One region of the Streptomyces sp. YKOK-I1 genome, then DNA from elsewhere that is predicted to be linked to it. Evidence: riboswitches for the same ligand, from Rfam matches in the RefSeq annotation. Region 1 holds a riboswitch; each other region holds the start of a gene.

The links. A riboswitch is a leader RNA that binds a small molecule or an ion and turns the genes downstream of it on or off. The one in region 1 is predicted to bind cobalamin.
Region 2: linked by a shared signal. The riboswitch ahead of ACYQ8Q_RS30510 (ribonucleoside-diphosphate reductase subunit alpha) and the one ahead of ACYQ8Q_RS11480 (cobalamin biosynthesis protein) in region 1 are both predicted to bind cobalamin.
Region 3: linked by a shared signal. The riboswitch ahead of ACYQ8Q_RS33945 (ABC transporter ATP-binding protein) and the one ahead of ACYQ8Q_RS11480 (cobalamin biosynthesis protein) in region 1 are both predicted to bind cobalamin.
Region 4: linked by a shared signal. The riboswitch ahead of ACYQ8Q_RS33930 (CbtB domain-containing protein) and the one ahead of ACYQ8Q_RS11480 (cobalamin biosynthesis protein) in region 1 are both predicted to bind cobalamin.

The regions. Positions count from the first base shown of each region.
Region 1 covers NZ_BAAGDR010000001.1:2,677,106-2,682,475, forward strand. The annotation lists gene ACYQ8Q_RS11460 (alpha/beta hydrolase) at 1-439, opposite strand, end outside; gene ACYQ8Q_RS11465 (class II aldolase/adducin family protein) at 962-1,618, opposite strand; gene ACYQ8Q_RS11470 (inorganic phosphate transporter) at 1,849-3,099, shown strand; gene ACYQ8Q_RS11475 (hypothetical protein) at 3,134-3,355, shown strand; cobalamin riboswitch at 3,512-3,654, shown strand; gene ACYQ8Q_RS11480 (cobalamin biosynthesis protein) at 3,771-4,712, shown strand; gene ACYQ8Q_RS11485 (cobyric acid synthase) at 4,709-5,370, shown strand, end outside.
Region 2 covers NZ_BAAGDR010000001.1:6,813,785-6,819,154, reverse strand. The annotation lists gene ACYQ8Q_RS30520 (NACHT domain-containing protein) at 1-1,238, opposite strand, end outside; gene ACYQ8Q_RS30515 (GNAT family N-acetyltransferase) at 1,393-1,899, shown strand; cobalamin riboswitch at 1,952-2,076, shown strand; gene ACYQ8Q_RS30510 (ribonucleoside-diphosphate reductase subunit alpha) at 2,201-4,588, shown strand; gene ACYQ8Q_RS30505 (ribonucleotide-diphosphate reductase subunit beta) at 4,588-5,370, shown strand, end outside.
Region 3 covers NZ_BAAGDR010000001.1:7,606,842-7,612,211, reverse strand. The annotation lists gene ACYQ8Q_RS33965 (TetR/AcrR family transcriptional regulator) at 1-458, opposite strand, end outside; gene ACYQ8Q_RS33960 (Fur family transcriptional regulator) at 666-1,112, shown strand; gene katG (catalase/peroxidase HPI) at 1,140-3,326, shown strand; gene ACYQ8Q_RS33950 (molybdopterin-dependent oxidoreductase) at 3,387-3,836, opposite strand; cobalamin riboswitch at 3,995-4,194, shown strand; gene ACYQ8Q_RS33945 (ABC transporter ATP-binding protein) at 4,333-5,211, shown strand; gene ACYQ8Q_RS33940 (histidine phosphatase family protein) at 5,208-5,370, shown strand, end outside.
Region 4 covers NZ_BAAGDR010000001.1:7,600,841-7,606,210, reverse strand. The annotation lists gene ACYQ8Q_RS33935 (CbtA family protein) at 1-611, opposite strand, end outside; gene ACYQ8Q_RS33930 (CbtB domain-containing protein) at 631-852, opposite strand; cobalamin riboswitch at 889-1,044, opposite strand; gene ACYQ8Q_RS33925 (extracellular solute-binding protein) at 1,334-2,614, shown strand; gene ACYQ8Q_RS33920 (carbohydrate ABC transporter permease) at 2,710-3,561, shown strand; gene ACYQ8Q_RS33915 (carbohydrate ABC transporter permease) at 3,558-4,376, shown strand; gene ACYQ8Q_RS33910 (glycoside hydrolase family 3 N-terminal domain-containing protein) at 4,465-5,370, shown strand, end outside.

The DNA of each region.
Region 1 (5,370 bases):
CGGGCAGGTTGCCGAGTTCGCCGGGGACGTCGACGTCGGCGTGGTCGAGGCCCAGGGTGCCGCTCGGGGTGCCGACGTAGAGGTTGGGGGTGAGCCAGACCGCGTCGCCGGGGTCGAGGGTGCCGTGCGTCACCTGTTCGAGGCGGCGGACGACGGTGTCGGCGGAGTGGGCGGCGCCGGTGAGGACGGGACCGACGACCGCGTGGGAGCCGTCGCCGGCGAGGCCGTAGGTGCCGGGGCGGAGGGTGGCGAGGTGCCGGGTGAGGGTCACCTGGCCGGCGGCGGTGCCGTGCACGGTGAGCCGGGGTTCGGTGGGCAGGGGTCGGCCGGGCGGCGCCTTGAGTGCGGCGTCGCTGGCGAGCCGGCCGGCGGCGACACTGGCGGCGCCGGCGGCCAGGGCTGCGGTGACGGCGGCGGCCGTCGCGGTGACAGTGCGCACCCGTCCAGTGTCCTGGCCATTCCTCTTGACGGCCAGCGGGGGCGGGGTGGCGGTGGAAGTACGGGAGGGTTCGGCACCGCCGACGTGCACCGTCGGGGCGGGAAAAAACGACCGGCCGGAGTCAGGACGGCGGGACAAAGTCAGCGGCTGGAGCGATGGGCGGCCGGGCTGAGGCGGCGAGGGTGCGGGAAGGTTCGGCACCGCCGATGGGCTCCATCACGGCTGAGCGCCGTCGCGGCGGGAAGAAGCGACCGCCAGAAGAGAAGTCGGCGGGACGAAATGACCGGCGGAGAGAGGGCAGCGGGGCGAAGCCACCGGCCGGAGAGAGGGCAGCGGGGCGAAGCCACCAGACGGACAGAGGGCGGCCGGGCTGAGGCGGCGAGGGCGCGGGGAGGTTCGGCACCGCCGATGGGCACCGTCGCGGCTGAGCGCCGTCGCGGCGGGAAGAAGCGGCCGCCAGAAGAGAAGTCGGCGGGGCGACGTCGTTGGGTGGGGAGGTGGCGGGCGGGGTGGAGAAGGTGTTCAGGGCTGTTGGCCGTAGTTCTGGAGGCGGGTGGCTGCCTCTGTCATCTGGGTCCTTGTCAGGAGGGTCGGGGTGTGGCCGGGGACCGAGGAGGCGGTGAGCCAGAGGTGGCACATCCACTCCAGCTGGGCCGTTCGGTCGAACGCCTGGTCGAGCGTGGCGCCGTAGGTGAGGGTGCCGTGGTTCTGGAGGAGGCAGCCGGTGCGGTCGGTCAGCGCACGCAGGGCGTGCTCGGCCAACTCCTCGGTGCAGTACGTCGCGTAGGGGGCGACCCGGACGGGGCCGCCGAGGGCGCCGGCCATGTAGTGGACGGTCGGGAGCTCGGCGACGAGGGTCGAGACGGCGGTGGCGTGCACGGCGTGGGTGTGCACGATCGCGCGGGCGTCGGTGCGGCGGTAGACGGCGAGGTGCAGGGGCAGCTCGCTGGTCGGCACGAGCGTGCCGCGCACCTGCCGGCCGTCGAGGTCGACACCGGTGACGTCGTCCGGGGTGAGGCGGTCGTAGGGCACGCCCGAAGGGGTGACGAGCACGGTGTCGCCGACCCGTACGGAGACGTTGCCGGAGGTGCCGACGACCAGGCCGTCGGCGACGGTGCGGCGGGCCGTCGCCACGAGCGCCGCCCAGGCCTGACGTTCGTCGCTCAGCTGTTCACCCATGCCCCGATCCTGCCAGGGGGCGCGACCGCCCGGCACCGGAGGCCGCCGCGTGAGAAGCGTCTCTTCGGGGGGAGCCGGCGGGGGCGGCGGCCCGGTCGCGCTTGGGCGGCGTGCGAACGTAGTGACGACGACCACATTCGGACACCCTCGCGCCCCCCTCAGTTCACCTTCCGTTTACCCAGGTTACCTACCTTCAACAAACCAATGACTTCGAACGATTGCCTGGGTAAATGGAAAACTTCTCGCTGATCCTCGCGATTGTGGTGGTCACCGCACTCGCGTTCGATTTCACGAACGGTTTCCACGACACCGCCAACGCGATGGCCACCACCATCTCGACCGGTGCACTCAAGCCCAAGGTCGCGGTGGCCATGTCCGCCGTGCTGAACCTTGTGGGCGCCTTCCTCTCGGTGGAGGTCGCGAACACGATCTCCAAGGGTCTCGTCGACGAGACCGGCATCCGTCCCGAGGTCATCTTCGCCGCCCTGGTCGGCGCGATCCTCTGGAACCTGCTGACCTGGCTGGTGGGTCTGCCCTCCAGCTCCTCGCACGCCCTCATGGGCGGCCTGATCGGCGCCACCATCGCCTCGGCCGGCCTGGGCGCGGTGCACGGTGACGTCCTGGTCACCAAGGTCCTGATCCCGGCCGTCGCGGCCCCGATCGTGGCGGGCGTCGCCGCGATGCTCGCCACCCGGCTGTCGTACACGCTGGGCAGGAAGGCCGACGGCAAGGCCGCGGCGAAGGGCTACCGCGCGGGCCAGATCGCCTCGGCCGGCCTGGTCTCCCTGGCGCACGGCACGAACGACGCGCAGAAGACGATGGGCATCATCACCCTGGCCCTGGTCGCGGGCGGCGCCGTCGCCCCCGACTCGGACCCGCCCACCTGGGTCATCCTCTCCGCCGGCATGGCCATCGCGCTCGGCACCTACCTCGGCGGCTGGCGCATCATCCGCACCATGGGCAAGGGCCTGACCGACCTTCAGCCGCAGCAGGGCTTCGCCGCCCAGACCAGCGCGGCGACGGTCATCCTGGCCTCCTCCCACCTCGGCTTCTCCCTGTCCACCACGCACTCCGTCTCCGGTTCGGTGATGGGCGCGGGCCTGGGCCGCAAGGGCGGTGTGGTCCGCTGGTCGACGGCGACCCGGATGTTCGTGGCCTGGGGCCTGACGCTCCCGGCGGCCGCCCTGGTGGGCGCGCTGGCCGAGTCCGTCACCGGCCTGGGCGACTGGGGCACGGGCCTGGTCCTGGTCTTCCTCGTCGCTTCCAGCGCGGCGATCTGGAAGATCTCCCGCCGCGAGGTCGTCGACCACACCAACGTCAACGACCACGACCACGCAGAGCCGGCCGGCGTGGTGACCACGGCGATCGCCGCCGTGGCCGTGCCCCCGGCCCACCCGGTCGCCGAGAACCTGGCGGCCACCATCCCGTCCCCGGCCGCCACGGCCACCACCACGACCGAGCCGACGGCTCCGGCCGCCTGAGCCCGCCCACCCGGTACGAAGGAAGAGAATCAGCATGGACATCGACTGGGCGGCCCTGGGCTCCGTCTTCGGCGTCAGCCTCGTGATCACGGTGGCCCTCGTGGCCCTGTTCACCCTCGGCGTCATGGGCCTGTCCCGCCAGGAGCGGGCCTCCGAAGAGGGCGGCTCCGCCGCTCTCGCGGTCACCGGCGCGTACGCGTGCTTCGCCGCGTGCGCGGCCGCGGTGGCGTACGGGATCTCCCTGATCGTCGCCTGACCCATCTGCTCGACCACCGAAGGGGTGCGGGACGGATCGCCGTCCCGCACCCCTTCTGCATGACCTCTCTGCATGACCTCTCCTCAGGACCTCGCGAACCACCCCCGTGTGGGGTTCTGCACACTCTCCCCGTGCAGGTCAACGGCAAGTTGACGGCCCTTCCAGGGGCGTGGTGGACTGCCGGGGCCATGTACGGCGGCAGAAGAGGAAGCCGGTGAGAATCCGGCGCGGTCCCGCCACTGTCACCGGGGTAGGTAGCCCCGGGAGCCAGGAACTCTCGCCGCCGGTCTCGTCGAACCAGGGCGTGGACACCCTGAGTGAGGACATATCGCCATGCTCGCCTGCCGTTCGGGAGTCCGCCCGGCTCTCAGGTACAGCCCAGGATCGCTGCCCGCCCCCACGGCCGGCTGAGCCGATGCGAGCCGATCGCGTCTTCGCGTACGGCGCCGCTGCCGGCCTCCTCGGTGACCTGCTCCTCGGCGATCCCCGCCGGGGGCATCCGGTCGCCGCGTTCGGGCGGGCCGCCGGTGCCGTGGAGCGGCTGCTGTGGCGGGACCACCGGGGACGCGGCGCCCTGCACACCGCCGTGTGCGCGGGTGGCGCGGTCGCTCTCGGGTCCGCCGCCGAGAGGGCCGTACGCCGCTCCCCCACCGCCTCCGTCGTCCTGACCGCCGCCGCCACCTGGGCCGTGGTCGGCGGGACCTCGCTCGTCCGTGAGGCCCGGACCGTCGGGCGGGCCCTGGAGGCGGGGGACGTCGAGGCGGCGCGGGCCCGGCTGCCGCATCTGTGCGGGCGGGACCCGCAGGCTCTCGACGCCGACGGGATCGCGCGGGCCGTGGTGGAGTCCGTCGCGGAGAACACCTCCGACGCCGTCGTGGGCGCCCTGGTGTGGGGCGCGGTGGGCGGGGTGCCGGGGCTGCTCGGGTTCCGGGCCGTCAACACACTGGACGCGATGGTGGGTCACCGATCCGCCCGTTACCGGCGGTTCGGGTGGGCCTCGGCCCGGCTCGACGACCTCGCCGGGTGGCCGGGGGCACGGCTGACCGCCGTACTCGCCGCGCTGGCCGGGGACGATCCGCGCGGGGCCGTACGGGCCTGGCGGCAGGACGCGGACCGGCATCCCAGCCCCAACGCCGGGCCCGTCGAGGCCTCGTTCGCGGGGGCCCTCGGGGTGCGGCTGGGCGGGACGCTGTCGTACGGGGGCCGGGTCGAGCACCGGCCGGTGCTCAACGGGGAAGGACGCGCCGTCGCCACGGGCGACATCGAGCGGGCCGTACGGCTCTCCCGGCGCGTCGGTCTGCTCGCGCTCGGCGTCTGTGTCGCCGGGCGCCTCATCGCAAGGGGGCACAGGTCATGAGCGGGGGTCTCCTCGTCGCCGGCACCACCTCCGACGCCGGCAAGAGCGTCGTCACGGCCGGGATCTGCCGGTGGCTGGTCCGCCAGGGGGTCAAGGTCGCGCCCTTCAAGGCGCAGAACATGTCGCTGAACTCCTTCGTGACCCGCGAGGGCGCGGAGATCGGGCGGGCGCAGGCCATGCAGGCGCAGGCCTGCCGCATCGAGCCGACCGCGCTGATGAATCCCGTGCTGCTCAAGCCCGGTGGCGAGCAGAGCAGTCAGGTGGTGCTGCTCGGCAGGCCGGTGGGCGAGCTGAGCGCGCGGGGCTACCACGGGGGGCGGCAGCGGCAGCTGCTCGGGACGGTGCTGGAGTGTCTCGCAGAACTGCGGGGCACGTATGACGCGGTGATCTGTGAGGGGGCGGGGAGTCCGGCCGAGATCAATCTGCGGCGCACCGACATCGTCAACATGGGGATCGCCCGGAATGCCGGGCTGCCCGTGCTGGTCGTCGGGGACATCGACCGCGGGGGTGTCTTCGCCTCCTTCTTCGGGACGGTCGCTCTTCTGTCGGAGGAGGACCAGCGGCTGGTCGCCGGGTTCCTGGTGAACAAGTTCCGGGGGGATGTCTCGCTGCTCGAACCGGGGTTGGACATGCTCCACGGGCTCACCGGGCGGCGGAC
Region 2 (5,370 bases), 4.1 Mb from region 1:
TTCAGCGCGACCTCCTCGCGCAGCAGCCGCTCGCACAGCGTGTCCTTCCACCGCTCCAGCAGCCACAGCCGCAGCGTGCCGCGGTCCCGGCTGCGGGTGTTCAGCCGCCTGGGGTCGTCCAGGGCGCCGTGACGGTGCAGTTCACGGGCGATCTGGAGGTAGACGGGCGATTCGGTCACCTCCGCCGTCTCCACGATCCAGTCCACGCGCCGCTCGTCCGAGTCGGGCACGTGCGCCTGGACGAAGCGCAGCGCCTCCTCCTCGCTCAGCGGTTCCAGCTCCACGATCGCGGCGGCGGTGCTCTCCAGGGGGCTGTGCGGCCGGGAGGCGATGACCAGCGGCAGTCTCTCCTTGTGCGCGCGCTCGATGGCCTTGCGGATGATGTTGTCCCGGTTCTGCTGGAGGCTGTCGTCGAGGAGAGCCTCCTCCAGACCGTCGGCTATCACCACCGGCTTGTCGTCGGCGAGCAGTTGCTGCCAGACCCGGTCGTTCTTGCCGCGGGCCAGGACACCCTGCGGTGCCTCCTCGGTGAAGCGCTGCCGGGCCAGGCTCTGGAAGTCCAGGTCGCCCCCGCCGTCCACGTCCCGCAGCCGGATCGGCACGGGCACGGCGTGCTCCCGGGCCAGCAGTTCGCAGAGCCGCACCAGGACCGCGGTCTTGCCCGCGCCGACACCGCCGACGAGCAGATAGGGCCTGCGTGTGTTGCGGTCCCGCAGCCGTTGGGCGATGACCTCGGCGATCGCCTCACGGCCCACGATCCCGGCGATGTCCTGGCCGGCGGTGAGCACCAGCCGGCGGGGGTCCTTGCGGACCTTGGCGAGGTAGCGGTGTTTGGTCCAGCTGTACCAGCAGAACAGGAAGAGCGCGGCTGCGATCGAAGCGGTCAGGACCGGGCCGAGGAGGTTCAGAAGGGTTTCGACACCTTTTTTGTCCTTGAGCCAGTCATCGAAGCTGGTCGACCCCTTGAAGGCGCTGTACACGGCGTCCCCGCACCAGGCGAGGATCGCCAGGAGGGCGATCAGCCAGATGAGTCTGGTGAGGTTGCCGTAGGTGAACCACCGGTGCCATTTCTTGGGGCGGGTGACGCCACGGCGGGCCTCCAGACGAATCGTCAGGCGGTGCCAGCGGGCGAGGAGTACACGTCTGACGCCGTGCCCCGCACGTCTGAAGTGCAGCGTCGCCATCGGCGCGTTGCGCGGCCGCTGCTTGCCCGGGGTGTGACGGACGACCCTGGTCATCGTGTGCTCTCCCTCCGAGAGCGTTCCTCGGGACGGAGGACCCGTGGGCGCCGGCACCTCCTTCCATGGAATCACTCCCGCCGTACCCCGCAACCCGGGCGCCTCCAGGGAAAATCGGGAGGCCCGCGCGCGCGGCTCGGGCAGACTCGGGGCCATGGACATCGTGATACGGCGGGCGGATCCCGGTGAGTACGAGGCGCTCGGCGAGATCACCGCGCGGGCCTATCTCCAGGACGGCCTCCTCGACTACGGCGAGGGGGACGAGTATCTGCCGGTGCTGAAGGATGTGGCCGCGCGGGCCGCCGCCGCGGAGGTGCTCGTGGCGGTGGAGGGCGAGCGGCTCCTCGGCGGTGTCACGTTCGTCGCCGGTCCCGGTCCCGTCGCCGACATCGCGCGGCCCGGTGAGGCCGAGATCCGGGCGCTCGCGGTCGCGCACGACGCGCGGGGCCGGGGCGCCGGGGAAGCCCTCGTACGGGCCTGTCTCGACCGGGCGCGGGCCACGGAGGGCTGCGCGGCGGTCGTCCTGTCGACCCAGCGCAGCATGCACACCGCCCATAGGATCTACGAACGTCTCGGCTTCGTCCGTACACCCGGGCGGGACTGGAATCCCGTGCCGCATCTGGACGACGTCACTCTCCTCACCTACGAGTTGACACTCTGACACCACCCCGACACAACATCTGGGGGTGGCGTGACAGGCGAGCACAAGATGTATGCTCATGCTCGTTGTCGCCGCAGGGGAATCCGGTGCGAATCCGGAACTGTCCCGCAACGGTGTACTTGTGCATGTCTGTGCACGAGCGTCAGTCCGAGGACCTGCCGACAGCGCGCCCGGCCGTCCCGGTCCGGGTGCCTTGACGTCCGGGTCTCGTGGAGTGGGCCGGTGGACGCGACGCCGTGCGCGCTCGTGTGCTGCCCCCTGCGCTCCGCCAGGCCCCCTGCCGAGCGAGGGAGAGCCCCACGTGACCATCGCGCCAGCCGATCCGGCCTCAGCGATCCAGCCGGACACCGACGGTCCCGGTACCGCGCTGCTGCGGACCCTGACCGAGCTGACCGCCGACCTCCCCGACGCCGACCCCGGGCGGGTCGCCGCCGCCGCGCTGCGCGGCCGGTCGGCGCGGGCGGACGAGACGGAGCTGCGCGAGCTGGCCACGGAGGCGGCCGCCGGCCTGATCTCCGAGGACCCCGCCTACTCGAAGCTGGCCGCCCGGCTGCTGACGGTCTCGATCGCCGCGGAGGCCGCCTCCCAGGGCGTGACGTCCTTCACGGAGTCCGTCGCCGTCGGCCACCGCGAGGGGCTCGTCGCCGACCGCACCGCCGCGTTCGTACGGCTGCACGCGGCCCGGCTGGACGCCCTGGTCGACACCGGCGCCGACGACCGCTTCGGATACTTCGGGCTGCGCACCCTGCACAGCCGCTATCTGCTGCGACACCCGATCACCCGCAAGGTGATCGAGACGCCCCAGCACTTCCTGCTCCGGGTCGCGTCCGGTCTCGCCGATGGGGGTCCCCCCTCTGGGGGAGACACGGCCCGCTCCCTGGACGAGGTCGCCGCGCTCTACGGGCTCATGAGCCGGCTCGACTATCTGCCGTCCTCCCCCACCCTCTTCAACTCCGGCACCCGGCACCCCCAGATGTCGTCCTGCTACCTCCTCGACTCCCCGCTGGACGAGCTGGACTCGATCTACGACCGCTACCACCAGGTCGCCCGGCTGTCCAAGCACGCCGGCGGCATCGGGCTGTCGTACTCCCGCATCCGCTCGCGCGGTTCGCTGATCCGCGGCACCAACGGGCACTCCAACGGCATCGTGCCGTTCCTGAAGACCCTGGACGCCTCGGTCGCCGCCGTGAACCAGGGCGGCCGGCGCAAGGGCGCGGCCGCGGTCTACCTGGAGACCTGGCACTCCGACATCGAGGAGTTCCTGGAGCTGCGCGACAACACCGGTGAGGACGCCCGCCGTACGCACAACCTGAACCTGGCGCACTGGATCCCGGACGAGTTCATGCGTCGGGTGAACGCCGACGGGCAGTGGTCGCTGTTCTCCCCCGCCGACGTGCCCGAGCTGGTCGACCTGTGGGGCGAGGAGTTCGACGCCGCGTACCGCAAGGCGGAGGAGACCGGGCTCGCGAAGAAGACCATCCCGGCGCGTGATCTGTACGGCCGGATGATGCGGACCCTCGCCCAGACCGGCAACGGCTGGATGACCTTCAAGGACGCGGCCAACCGCACCGCCAACCAGACGGCGCTGCCGGGCCATGTCGTCCACTCCTCCAACCTCTGCACGGAGATCCTGGAGGTCACGGACGACGGCGAGACGGCGGTCTGCAACCTGGGTTCGGTGAACCTCGGCGCGTTCGTCGACCCGACGGCCGGCGACCTCGACTGGGAGCGGCTGGACGCCACGGTCCGCACCGCCGTCACCTTCCTCGACCGGGTCGTCGACATCAACTTCTACCCGACCGAGCAGGCGGGCCGGTCCAACGCCAGGTGGCGTCCGGTGGGCCTGGGCGCGATGGGGCTCCAGGACGTCTTCTTCAAGCTGCGGCTGCCCTTCGACTCCGCCGAGGCGCGTGCGCTGTCGACGCGGATCGCCGAGCGGATCATGCTCGCCGCGTACGAGGCCTCCACCGACCTCGCCGAGCGCGGCGGGCCGCTGCCGGCCTGGGAGAAGACGCGTACGGCGCAGGGTGTGCTGCACCCCGACCACTACGGCGTCGAGTTCACCTGGCCGGAGCGCTGGGCGGCGCTGCGCGCGCGGATCGCGACGACGGGCCTGCGCAACAGCCTGCTGCTCGCCATCGCCCCCACCGCCACCATCGCCTCCATCGCGGGCGTCTACGAGTGCATCGAGCCGCAGGTGTCCAACCTGTTCAAGCGCGAGACGCTGTCCGGTGAGTTCCTCCAGGTCAACTCGTATCTGGTGCAGGACCTCAAGGAGCTGGGCGTGTGGGACGCGCGCACCCGGGAGGCGCTGCGCGAGTCCAACGGCTCGGTGCAGGACTTCGCGTGGATCCCGGCGGACGTTCGGGCCCTGTACCGGACGGCGTGGGAGATCCCGCAGCGCGGCCTGATCGACATGGCCGCGGCCCGCACCCCGTACCTGGACCAGTCCCAGTCGCTGAACCTGTTCCTGGAGACGCCGACCATCGGCAAGCTCTCCTCGATGTACGCGTACGCCTGGAAGTCGGGCCTGAAGACGACGTACTACCTGCGCTCGCGTCCGGCGACCCGGATCGCCCGCGCCGCCCAGGCGCAGACCCCGACCACCCTCCCCGCGCAGCAGACGGCCGACCCCGACGCCGTCGCCTGCTCCCTTGAGAACCCCGAGTCCTGCGAGGCCTGCCAGTAATGCCCAGCGACAAGAACCTGCTCGACCCCGGCTTCGAGCTGACTCTGCGCCCCATGCGCTACCCGGACTTCTACGAGCGCTACCGGGACGCCATCAAGAACACCTGGACCGTGGAGGAGGTCGACCTCCACTCGGACGTCGCCGACCTCGCCAAGCTGTCCCCGATGGAGCAGCATCTGATCGGCCGGCTGGTCGCCTTCTTCGCGACGGGCGACTCGATCGTGGCGAACAACCTGGTGCTGACGCTGTACAAGCACATCAACTCCCCCGAGGCGCGCCTGTACCTGAGCCGGCAGCTCTTCGAGGAGGCCGTCCACGTCCAGTTCTATCTGACCCTGCTGGACACCTACCTCCCGGACCCGGAGGACCGCGCGGCCGCGTTCGACGCGGTGGAGAACATCCCGTCGATCCGCGAGAAGGCGGAGTTCTGCTTCAAGTGGATCAACGAGGTGGAGAAGCTGGACCGGCTGGAGTCGCAGGCCGACCGCCGCCGTTTCCTGCTCAACCTGATCTGCTTCGCCGCGTGCATCGAGGGCCTGTTCTTCTACGGCGCCTTCGCGTACGTCTACTGGTTCCGCAGCCGGGGTCTGCTGCACGGTCTCGCCACCGGCACCAACTGGGTGTTCCGGGACGAGACCATGCACATGAGCTTCGCCTTCGAGGTGGTCGACACGGTCCGCAAGGAGGAGCCGGAGCTGTTCGACGAGCAGCTCGGGCAGCAGGTCACGGACATGCTCCGGGAGGCCGTCGAGGCGGAGTTGCAGTTCGCGCGGGACCTGTGC
Region 3 (5,370 bases), 4.9 Mb from region 1:
ACGGCGGGCGGGAGCTGGTTGTGGAAGACGCCGTCGCGCTGGCCGCGCTCCACGATGGACGTGACCTCGTCACGGGCGGGCGCCAGGATCTCGGCGACGCGCTCCATGCCCAGATCACGCCGGGCGAGCGCGAGCAGCAGCCGGTAGCGGTCACCGACGGGCCAGATGCAGCGCACGAAGTGGGCGAGCGCCCGCTCGGCCGGTTCCTCCGGCCGCCGGGCGGTCTCCAGCACCCCGCGCAGCGTCTCGGACGCCTCCTCCGCGAGCGCCTCCAGCAGCGCGGCCCGCCCGGGGAAATGCCCGAACAGGGTGCGCCGTACGACACCGGAGGCGCGCGCCAGCTCCTCCAGGGTGACGTCGGGATTCCGGCCGAGCTCGCGGCGCGCCGTGGCGAGGATGCGCGCCCGGTTGGACCGCGAGTTTCGGCGCTGCGGCTCGCGGGCCACGGGCTTGGTCACGGGGCACCTCGGTGATCGTGGTGGCGGCGGGACGCCCATTCTGGCACGGGCCCCACCGGCCCCACTGGCCCCGTCCGGCCCAATGGAACCCGTCCCCGGCGACTCCGTACGCCACCATAGCGGGACGAACCGGCCCCGACGCGACACACCAAACTTGTTGCCATCGTTTTCTTGAACTCTTCGTGTTTAGCCGAGTAGGTTGTCCCCATGACCACGCCCCAGCCCCGAACCGTCGCCGAAGAGCTGCGCGGTGCCGGCCTGCGGGTGACGGCCGCCCGCGTCGCGCTGCTGGAGACCGTCCGCAGCGGCGACCACCTCGATGTCGAGACGATCGCCTCCGGAGTGCGCGACCGCGTCGGCCACATCTCCGTACAGGCCGTGTACGAGGCGCTGCACGCGCTGACCGCGGCCGGACTCGTCCGCCGTATCGAACCGCCCGGCAGCCCCGCGCGGTTCGAGGGGCGCGTCGGGGACAACCACCACCACCTCGTGTGCCGCTCGTGCGGCGTCGTCGCCGACGTCGACTGCGCGGTCGGTCACGCCCCCTGTCTCACCGCGTCCGACGACCGAGGCTTCTCGATCGACGAGGCCGAGGTCATCTACTGGGGCCTGTGCCCCGCCTGTTCCACCGCCGGTACCGCGGCAGCACCCTGATTTCCCCCTTCGGAAGGAATCCCCCCTATGTCCGAGAACCCCTCGTCCGAGGCGAAGTGCCCCGTCGCCCACGACCGTGCGGCACACCCCACCCAGGGCGGCGGCAACCGCCAGTGGTGGCCGGAGCGGCTCAACCTGAAGATCCTCGCCAAGAACCCGGCGGTGGCGAACCCGCTCGGTGAGGACTTCGACTACGCGGAGGCGTTCAAGAACCTCGACCTGGCGGCTGTCAAACAGGACATCGCCGCGGTGCTGACGGACTCCCAGGACTGGTGGCCCGCCGACTTCGGCAACTACGGCCCGCTGATGATCCGTATGGCCTGGCACAGCGCCGGCACCTACCGCATCTCCGACGGCCGCGGCGGCGCCGGCGCCGGCCAGCAGCGCTTCGCGCCGCTGAACAGCTGGCCGGACAACGGCAACCTGGACAAGGCCCGCCGTCTGCTGTGGCCGGTGAAGAAGAAGTACGGCCAGGCGCTGTCCTGGGCCGACCTGATGATCCTGACCGGCAACGTGGCCCTGGAGCAGATGGGCTTCGAGACCTTCGGCTTCGGCGGCGGCCGCGCCGACGTCTGGGAGGCCGAGGAGGACGTCTACTGGGGTCCCGAGAAGGTCTGGCTGGACGACCAGCGCTACAGCGGCGACCGCGACCTGGAGAACCCGCTCGGCGCCGTCCAGATGGGTCTCATCTACGTCAACCCCGAGGGCCCCAACGGCAACCCGGACCCGATCGCCGCGGCCCGCGACATCCGTGAGACCTTCCGCCGTATGGCGATGAACGACGAGGAGACCGTCGCCCTCATCGCCGGTGGTCACACCTTCGGCAAGACCCACGGCGCCGGCCCGGCGGACAACGTCGGCGCCGAGCCCGAGGCCGCCCCGATCGAGGCCCAGGGCCTCGGCTGGGCCAGCACCTACGGCTCCGGCAAGGGCGGCGACGCCATCACCTCCGGCCTGGAGGTCACCTGGACCGCCACGCCGACCCAGTGGAGCAACGGGTTCTTCAAGAACCTGTTCGAGTACGAGTGGGAGCTCACCCAGAGCCCGGCCGGTGCGAACCAGTGGGTGGCGAAGGACGCCGAGGCGATCATCCCCGACGCGCACGACACGTCGAAGAAGCAGCTGCCGACCATGCTCACCACCGACCTGTCGCTGCGCTTCGACCCGGTCTACGAGCAGATCTCGCGCCGCTTCTACGAGAACCCGGCCGAGTTCGCCGACGCGTTCGCCCGCGCCTGGTTCAAGCTGACCCACCGTGACATGGGCCCGAAGTCGCAGTACCTCGGCGCCGAGGTCCCGGCGGAGACCCTGATCTGGCAGGACCCGCTGCCCGAGGCCGAGGGCGAGGCCATCGACACGGCCGACGTCACGGCGCTCAAGGCCAAGCTGCTCGCCTCCGGTCTGACCGTCTCCCAGCTGGTCTCCACCGCCTGGGCGTCCGCCTCCACCTTCCGCGGCAGCGACAAGCGCGGCGGTGCCAACGGCGCCCGTATCCGCCTGGAGCCCCAGCGCGGCTGGGAGGCCAACGACCCCGACCAGCTCCGTCACGTCCTCAGCGTCATCGAGGGTGTCCAGGCCGAGTTCAACACCGGGGCCAAGAAGGTCTCCGTGGCCGACCTGATCGTCCTCGGCGGTGCCGCCGCGGTCGAGAAGGCCGCCAAGGACGCCGGCGTCGACGTGGAGGTCCCCTTCACGCCGGGCCGTGTCGACGCGACCGACGCGCACACGGACGCCGAGTCGTTCGCCGCGCTGGAGCCGTACTGGGACGGCTTCCGCAACTACACCGGCAAGGGCACCCGCCTGCCGGCCGAGTACCTGCTGCTCGACAAGGCGAACCTGCTCACGCTGAGCGCCCCCGAGATGACGGTCCTCGTCGGCGGTCTGCGCGTCCTCGGCGCCAACAGCGGCGAGTCCAAGCACGGCGTGTTCACCGACACCCCCGGCGTCCTGACCAACGACTTCTTCGTCAACCTGCTCGAGCTGGGCACGACCTGGAAGTCCACCTCGGAGGACCAGCACACCTTCGAGGGCCGCGACGACGCGGGCAACCTGAAGTGGACCGGCACCCGTGCCGACCTGGTCTTCGGTTCCAACTCCGAGCTGCGCGCCCTCGCCGAGGTCTACGCGAGCGACGACGCGAAGGAGAAGTTCGTGAAGGACTTCGTCGCGGCCTGGACCAAGGTCTCCGACCTGGACCGGTTCGACCTGGTCTGATCCTGAACCGCCCCTGAAGTGAGCGAGGGCGCCCGGGCCTGTCCCGGGCGCCCTTCGCGTTCAGCTCCAGGGGATGTAGCCGCCGTCCACCCGGATCGTGTCGATCCCGCTGATGTGCCGGGCGCCGCAGCGGTCCTGGGGCAGGACCAGCTGGGGGCCGGCCCCGTCGAGCGGGGTGTCGTCGATGGTGGTGGCGAGCAGCACGGCCGCGTTGCCGAAGTCGGGGTCGATCTCGGCCCACGACAGCAGGGCGTGATGCCCGTCCGCCCCGTGCACGGCGATCAGGAACCGCAGCCGGTCCTTGCGCCGGGCGGGATCGAAGCCGGGCCGGGCCGCCGACAGCACGTCGTGCAGGAGCGGTCCGGTGAAGCGGTGGTGCTGGACACCGCTCGTGGCGCACTCGAAGCTGACCGCGGCCCGCCGCTGGGGCCAGGCCAGCAGGTCGGCCACGGTGAGCCGGGCCGGCCGGGCCAGATCACCGGCGAGCCTGAGTTCCGCGCCTTGACTCATGGGCCACCACCTCCCCGGTGACCGTACCCGGGCCGGGGAGGAACACAAACGCATATTCCATTCATATGCAGCGCGGAGATCTGCTTCTGCCATACGAAGTCCCACTTATCGCTGGCACATGCGGCTGATCGCCGGCATGGGGCCGCTCCTCGGGCCTGTGGTAGCTTGCCGAAGCCAGTCGTACCCCTGTGCGTACACGTACGCACGACGGGTCAGGGAATCCGGTGCGAATCCGGAGCTGACGCGCAGCGGTGAGGGCGACGGGCGGGGCAACGGCCACTGGACGGCGAACGGTCCGTGAAGGCGCCCCGTCCGGATGACCCCGAGTCCGAAGACCTGCTGGCGGCCTCCGGCGGCGCAAGGACGCCGGGGGAGCACCCGCACGACCGGGCTTCGCGCATGAGCCCTCGACGCCGAAGGATGTTCCGTGCCGCTCGCACGCCCCGTCCGTCCCGCCGCTCCCCCTGTTCCTTGCCGGTGCCCTGCTGTTGACCGGATGCGCCGGTTCCGCCGGTTCCGGAACGGCCCCCGCCAGGAGCACCGCTACCGGGTATCCCGTCACCCTCGACAACTGCGGGGAGAAGGTGCGCGTGGACAGCCCTCCACGGCGGGCCTGTGTGCCGACCGGGTCAGTCGGTCGGCCGACGGGACCCTGATCCTGGACGGGGTCGGCCTCGCCCCACGCCCCGGGACCGTCACCGGGCTGCTCGGCCCGAACGGCTTCGGCAAGTCCACCCTGCTGCGGCTGCTCGCCGGTGTCCTCGCCCCGTCCTCCGGCACCGTCACGCTCGACGGACGCCCGCTGGAGCGGGCGGGGCGCCGCGCCGTCGCCCGGCGGGTGGCCGTGGTCGAGCAACAGGCGGACACCCAGGTCGCGCTGACCGTCCTCGACGTCGTACGCCTCGGCCGGGTCCCGCACCGCAGGGCCTGGGCGCCCGCCTCCGCCGAGGACGAGGAGGCCGTCCGCTCCGCGCTGGCCCGCACCGGTCTGGCCGACAAAGCCGCCCGCCCCTGGCGGACACTGTCCGGCGGGGAGCGCCAGCGGGTGCAGATCGCCCGCGCCCTCGCCCAGCAGCCCCGGGAACTGCTGCTGGACGAACCCACCAACCACCTCGACATCCAGCACCAGCTCGCCCTGCTCACCAGCGTGGTCGCCCTGCACGACCTCAACCTGGCCGCGATGTACTGCGACCGGCTGCTCGTGCTGCGGCGGGGCCGTGTGGTGGCGGGCGGCACCCCGGAGGAGGTCCTCACCGAGGAGCTGATCGCCGAGGTGTACGGCGTCCGCGCCGCCGTCACCCGGGCCGCCCCCGGGGACCGCCCGCACATACGCTTCCTGGGCACGCTCCCCGCTCCTGGAGGAACCGCCACGTGACCAGCCGCGTCAGCTTCGTCCCGCCCGCGATGAACGACTCCCTGCGCCAGGCCCGTTTCGACGACGGATGCTCCCTCGACGCGGGCGGGCTGGCGCGGGCGCGGGCCGCCGCCGGATCCCTGCGCCCGGCGGTCCGGGTCCTGGTCTCCCCCAGTGCGC
Region 4 (5,370 bases), 4.9 Mb from region 1:
CACAGCAGGGTGGCCGGGAAGTCCGCCGGGACTTCGTTGATCGTGGGCAGGAACGCGTACGCCAGACCGATCAGGGTGACGAAGCCGAGGACGGCGACGACGGTGGCGTACCAGGTGCCGAGCCTCGGCGCGAGCCGCTTGCCGGCGATCACCGCGGCGATCGCGAGCAGCACACCGAGCAGCATCATCAGGAAGAACAGGGTGGTCCGTTTGGCGATCGTGTCGTGGTCGCCGACCGCGGGCGGGTTGGCCGGGTACTTCAGGAACGGCACGACGTACACGGCCAGCAGCGCGGCCCCCGACAGCAGCAGCGCCGTGGCCCGCGGGCCGAAGGGGCCGACCCGGCCGAGGGCGAAGCAGTAGGCGAGGGCGGCGACGCCGCCGAAGGCGACCCCGTAGACGAGGACGCCGGTGGCGAGACCGGCGGTGGACTGAAGGGAGCGGGAGACGAGTTCGACCTCGTGCTCGTGGGCGTGGGCCTCCTCGAAACCGATGGCGCTGTCGACGTTCGGCTCGCCCAGGAAGTAGGCGACGACGAGGGCGAGCACGCCGGCCGCGAGGCCGGCGAGCATGCCCCGCACCAGGAGGTTTCGCACGGTTGCGGAGTTCATGGCGGTGCGGCGTCCCTCGTCAGTGGCAGGGGAAGCCGAGCAGGTGGCGGGCGTCGTGCACCCACTCGTGGACTCCCTCGCCGGAGACGACGGAGGTGGCGCCCTGCTCGGCGCCGACGAAGTACAGCAGGACCAGCATGAGGATGCCGAAGAAGACCGCCCAGGGAGCGATGTCCTTCAGCGGGAGCTTGGCGGGAACGGCGGGTGCGGCGGTGGTCGGCTGGGCGACGTGCTGCGCCATGGCAGGGCCTCCTCTGGGAGTTCGCGTCCCATCTCGGTGGTGCACAGGACGACGGCCCCGGGTCTGACTCGCGGTCCGCCCCTCCACCAGGAGCGCACCGTTCACAGTGGCGCGACCGTGCCGGATTTCCACCGGCTTCCGTGTTTCCGTCGTCGATATCAGAGTGAAGGTACCGTGCCCCGGCGAACTGGCCAAGAGCGCACTGTCCGACGTGATCCGGCTCTCCTCGCTCCGGCCGTTCCGCCCCGGACGCTCGAAAATGTTTCGTAACCGGCGGTTTTCCCCTCCTTGTCCTGGCTGTGACGGCCGTGCCAGTGTCCCGGTCCAGCAGGCGAGCCGTCCGCGGCGAGGGCGGTCGAAAGCCTTTCGCGCGAGCCGCCCGGCCGCCTGCCGAACGGACAGGGCATGCCGAGCATGCCGGGAAGAAGAGAGGCAGAGCATGCACGGAATCCGGGTATTTCCGAGAACACGACGCGCGGCGGTGGCCGTGGTCACCGCGACGGCGGCGCTGAGCCTGCTCGCCGCGTGCGGGACGTCGGGGCCGGGCGGATCGTCGTCGGGGGGCTCGTCGTCGAAGGGCCTGACGATGTGGGCGCTGAACGACCAGACGATCCTCAAGGAGTCCGTCGACGCCTACAACAAGGACCACCCGGACGAGAAGATCACCCTGCGGCTGTTCGCGAACGACGACTACAAGCAGAAGCTGCGGGTGGCGTTCGGGGCGGACCAGGCCCCGGACATCTTCTTCAGCTGGGGCGGCGGCGCGCTGAACGACTATGTGAAGGCGGACAAGGTCGACGCCCTGACCGACGCTCAGGTGGGGCTGCTGCGGTTCACGCCGAGCGTGCTGCAGAGCGCCACGTTCAGCAGCAAGGTCTACGGCATACCGGCCAACGGGCTGGCCCCGGTGGTCCTCTACTACAACAAGAAGGTCCTCAAGGACGCGGGCGTGGAGGCGCCGACGACGTACGACGGACTGCTGGCCGCCGTGAAGAAGCTGAAGGGCGACGGGGTCACCCCGATCTCCCTCGCGGCGAACTCCAAGTGGCCGACGCTGATGTACCTGGAGTACCTGCTCGACCGCGAGGGCGGCTCCGAGGTGTTCACCAAGATCGCCTCCGGTGACGCCGCGGCCTGGAAGGACCCGGCGGTCACCGCGGCCAACACCCGCCTCCAGGAACTCGCGAAGGCCGGGGCGTTCGGCGACAACGCCTCCTCCGTCAGCTACGACCAGGGCGCCTCCACCGCGCTGCTCTACACCGGCAAGGCCGGGATGGAGCTGATGGGCACCTGGGAGTACGCCAACCTGGTCAAGGCCGCACCGGACTTCGTGAAGAAGGACCTGGGCTATGTCGCCTTCCCGTCGGTGTCCGGCGGCGCGGGCGACCCGAAGGCCATCGTCGGCAACCCCTCCAACTTCCTGTCCCTGAACTCGAAGAGCAAGAACAAGTCGGCGGCGCTCACCTACCTGAAGAACTACGTCCTGAACGGCGACCAGGTCGACGCCTATCTCGCGGCGGGCAGTGTGCCTCCGGTCAACGGACTGGACACCAAGCTGGCGGCGGTGAAGTCGGCCGACGACAAGAAGTGGCTGAGCTTCGTATACCAGCTGGTGCAGAACTCCCCGACGTTCCAGCTCTCCTGGGACCAGGCGCTCCCCTCCGACCAGGCGGATCCGCTGCTGACCAACGTGGACAAGTCGTTCCTGCGGCAGATCGAGCCGGAGGAGTTCGGCACGGCCATGAGCGAGGCGGCGCAGTAATGACCACGGTGGTCCGTACGCCGCGACCGGTCGCGTCCTCCACGACGCGGCCGGCCACGGCCCGTTCACGGCGCCGCCCGGGCGGTGCCCTGCTCATGGCGGCGCCCGCGCTGCTGCTGTTCGCTCTGTTCGGTCTGGTGCCGCTGGTCGGCGTGGTGGTGCTGAGCCTCTCCCGCTGGGACGGTCTGGGCTCGCTCGGCTGGGCCGGGTCCGCCAACTGGAGCGGGGTCCTCGCCGACGACGCCACCTGGCAGGCGCTCTGGCTCACCCTCAAGGTGATGGCGGTGAGCTGGCTGGTCCAGACACCGGTCTCACTGGCGCTCGGGGTGTTCCAGTCGCCCAAGGGGCGGCTGCGCGCGCTGTTCGCCGTGGTGTGGTTCCTGCCGCTGCTGCTGTCGGCCGTGGCGATCGGTCTGACCTGGCAGGCGCTGCTCGACCCGTCCTTCGGCATCGGCGCCACGCCCGGGCTGCACTGGCTGGCGCGGCCGCTGCTCGGCTCCCCCGACCTGGCTCTCTACACTGTGATCTTCGTGATCGCCTGGCAGTTCGTGCCGTTCCACGCCCTGCTGTACCAGGCGGGCATCCGGCAGATCCCGGTCTCGTTGTACGAGGCCGCCGCCATCGACGGCGCCGGTCCCGCGACCCGCTTCCTGCGGATCACGCTGCCGCAGCTGAAGTACACGCTGGTCACGTCGAGCACCCTGATGCTGGTCGGCTCGCTCACCTACTTCGATCTGATCTACGTCCTGTCCGGCGGCACGGGCGGCCCGGGCACCGCGACCCGGGTCCTGCCGCTGGCCATGTACATCACGGGTTTCCAGTCGCACGACATGGGCCGGGCCAGCGCGATCGCCACCCTGCTGGTGGTGTTCGGCCTCGCGCTGTCGCTGCTCACCACCCGCCTGTCCGGCTTCACCCGGATGGACAGCCAGCAGGAGGGCATGTGAACGCCTTGCGCAGAACCGTCGCCGGCGGCGCCGCCCTCGGGTGGACCGCGCTGGTCGTGGTCCCCGTGTACTGGCTGGTCGTCACCAGCCTGCGCGGGCGCGGCGACTTCACCACCGCCAGCCCGCTGTCCCTGCCCGGACACCCGACGCTGGAGAACTACCGGACCGTCCTGGACGGCGGCTTCACCACCTATCTGCTCAACAGCGTCGTCGTCACCGCCGCGACGGTCGCGGTCACCGTGGTCGTGGCCCTGATGGCCGCGTTCTCGATCGTCCGGCACGCCGACCGCTTCTCCCGGCTGACCTTCCGGCTGTATCTGCTGGGCCTGGCGATCCCGCTCCAAGCGGTGATCATCCCGGTCTATCTGCTGATCATCCGGATGCATATGTACGACAGTCTGCTCGCGATCGTGCTGCCCTCGGCGGCGTTCGCGCTGCCGGTCACCGTGATGATCCTGGTCAGCTTCCTGCGGGACGTGCCGCGTTCGCTGTTCGAGGCGATGGTCGTGGACGGCGCCGGGGACTGGCGCATGCTGTTCTCGCTCGCGGCGCCGCTGGCCCGGCCCGCGCTGGTGACGGTCGCGGTGTACGACGGCCTCCAGGTCTGGAACGGCTTCCTGTTCCCCCTGATCCTCACCCAGAGCGGCGACAAGGCCGTACTGCCGCTCGCTCTGACGCTCTACCGGGGCGAGTTCGGCATCGACGTGCCCGCGACGATGGCCGCGGTGGTGCTCTCCACCCTTCCCATGCTGGTGGTCTTCGTCCTCGCCAGACGCCGGTTGGTCGCCGGACTGACCGCCGGATTCTCCAAGTAACCGACCGCGTAACCCACCGCCGCAGACGAAGAGGCCGACGCCACGGGGGCGCCGGCCCTCCTCGGCATGCCCAAGAACGGAGTCGTGCATGACGACCACCACGCCGGACCCCTCTCGGCAGCTCTCCCCGGCGCGTCCCTGGACCGACGCCGCTCTCCCGGCCGGCGAACGCGTCGAGGCGCTGCTCGCCCGCCTCACCCTGGAGGAGAAGGTCGCCCAGCTCAGCAGCACCTGGGAGGACGTCGAACCGGCCGGCCCCGAGGTCGCCCCCGGCACCAGTCTCTTCGGCCGGGTCGGCGACCTCGACGAGACCGCCCGGCACGGCCTCGGCCAGCTCACCCGCCCCTACGGCACCGTGCCCCGGCCCGCGCTGGAACACGCCCGGCTGCTCGCGGCCCGCCAGCGGCAGATCATCGGGCAGAGCAGGTTCGGCATCCCTGCCATGGCGCACGACGAGTGCCTGACCGGCTTCACCACGTACGGCGCCACCATCTACCCCACCTCGCTCGCCATGGCGGCCACCTTCGACCCGGCGCTGATCGGCCGGGTCGGCGAGGCGATCGGCGCCGACATGGCCGAGGCCGGGGTCCACCAGGGCCTCGCCCCCGTCGTGGACGTGATCCGCGACTACCGCTGGGGGCGCTGCGAGGAGACGTACGGCGAGGACCCGTATCTCGTCGGGGCGATGGGCGAGGCGTATGTGCGGGGCCTGCAGAGCGCCGGGGTGTACGCCACGCTCAAGCACTTCGCCGGGTACTCGGCGTCGATGGGCGGCCGCAACCACGCCCCGGTCGGGATCGGCCCCCGCGAGCTGCACGACGTGATCCTGCCGCCGTTCGAGCGGATCGTGGCCGCCGGGGTGGGCTCGGTCATGAACTCGTACGCCGAGATCGACGGCGAGGCGCCCGCCGCGAGCCGCCGGCTGCTGACCGGGGTGCTGCGCGAGGAGTGGGGTTTCGAGGGGACCGTCGTCTCGGACTACTGGTCGCTGCCG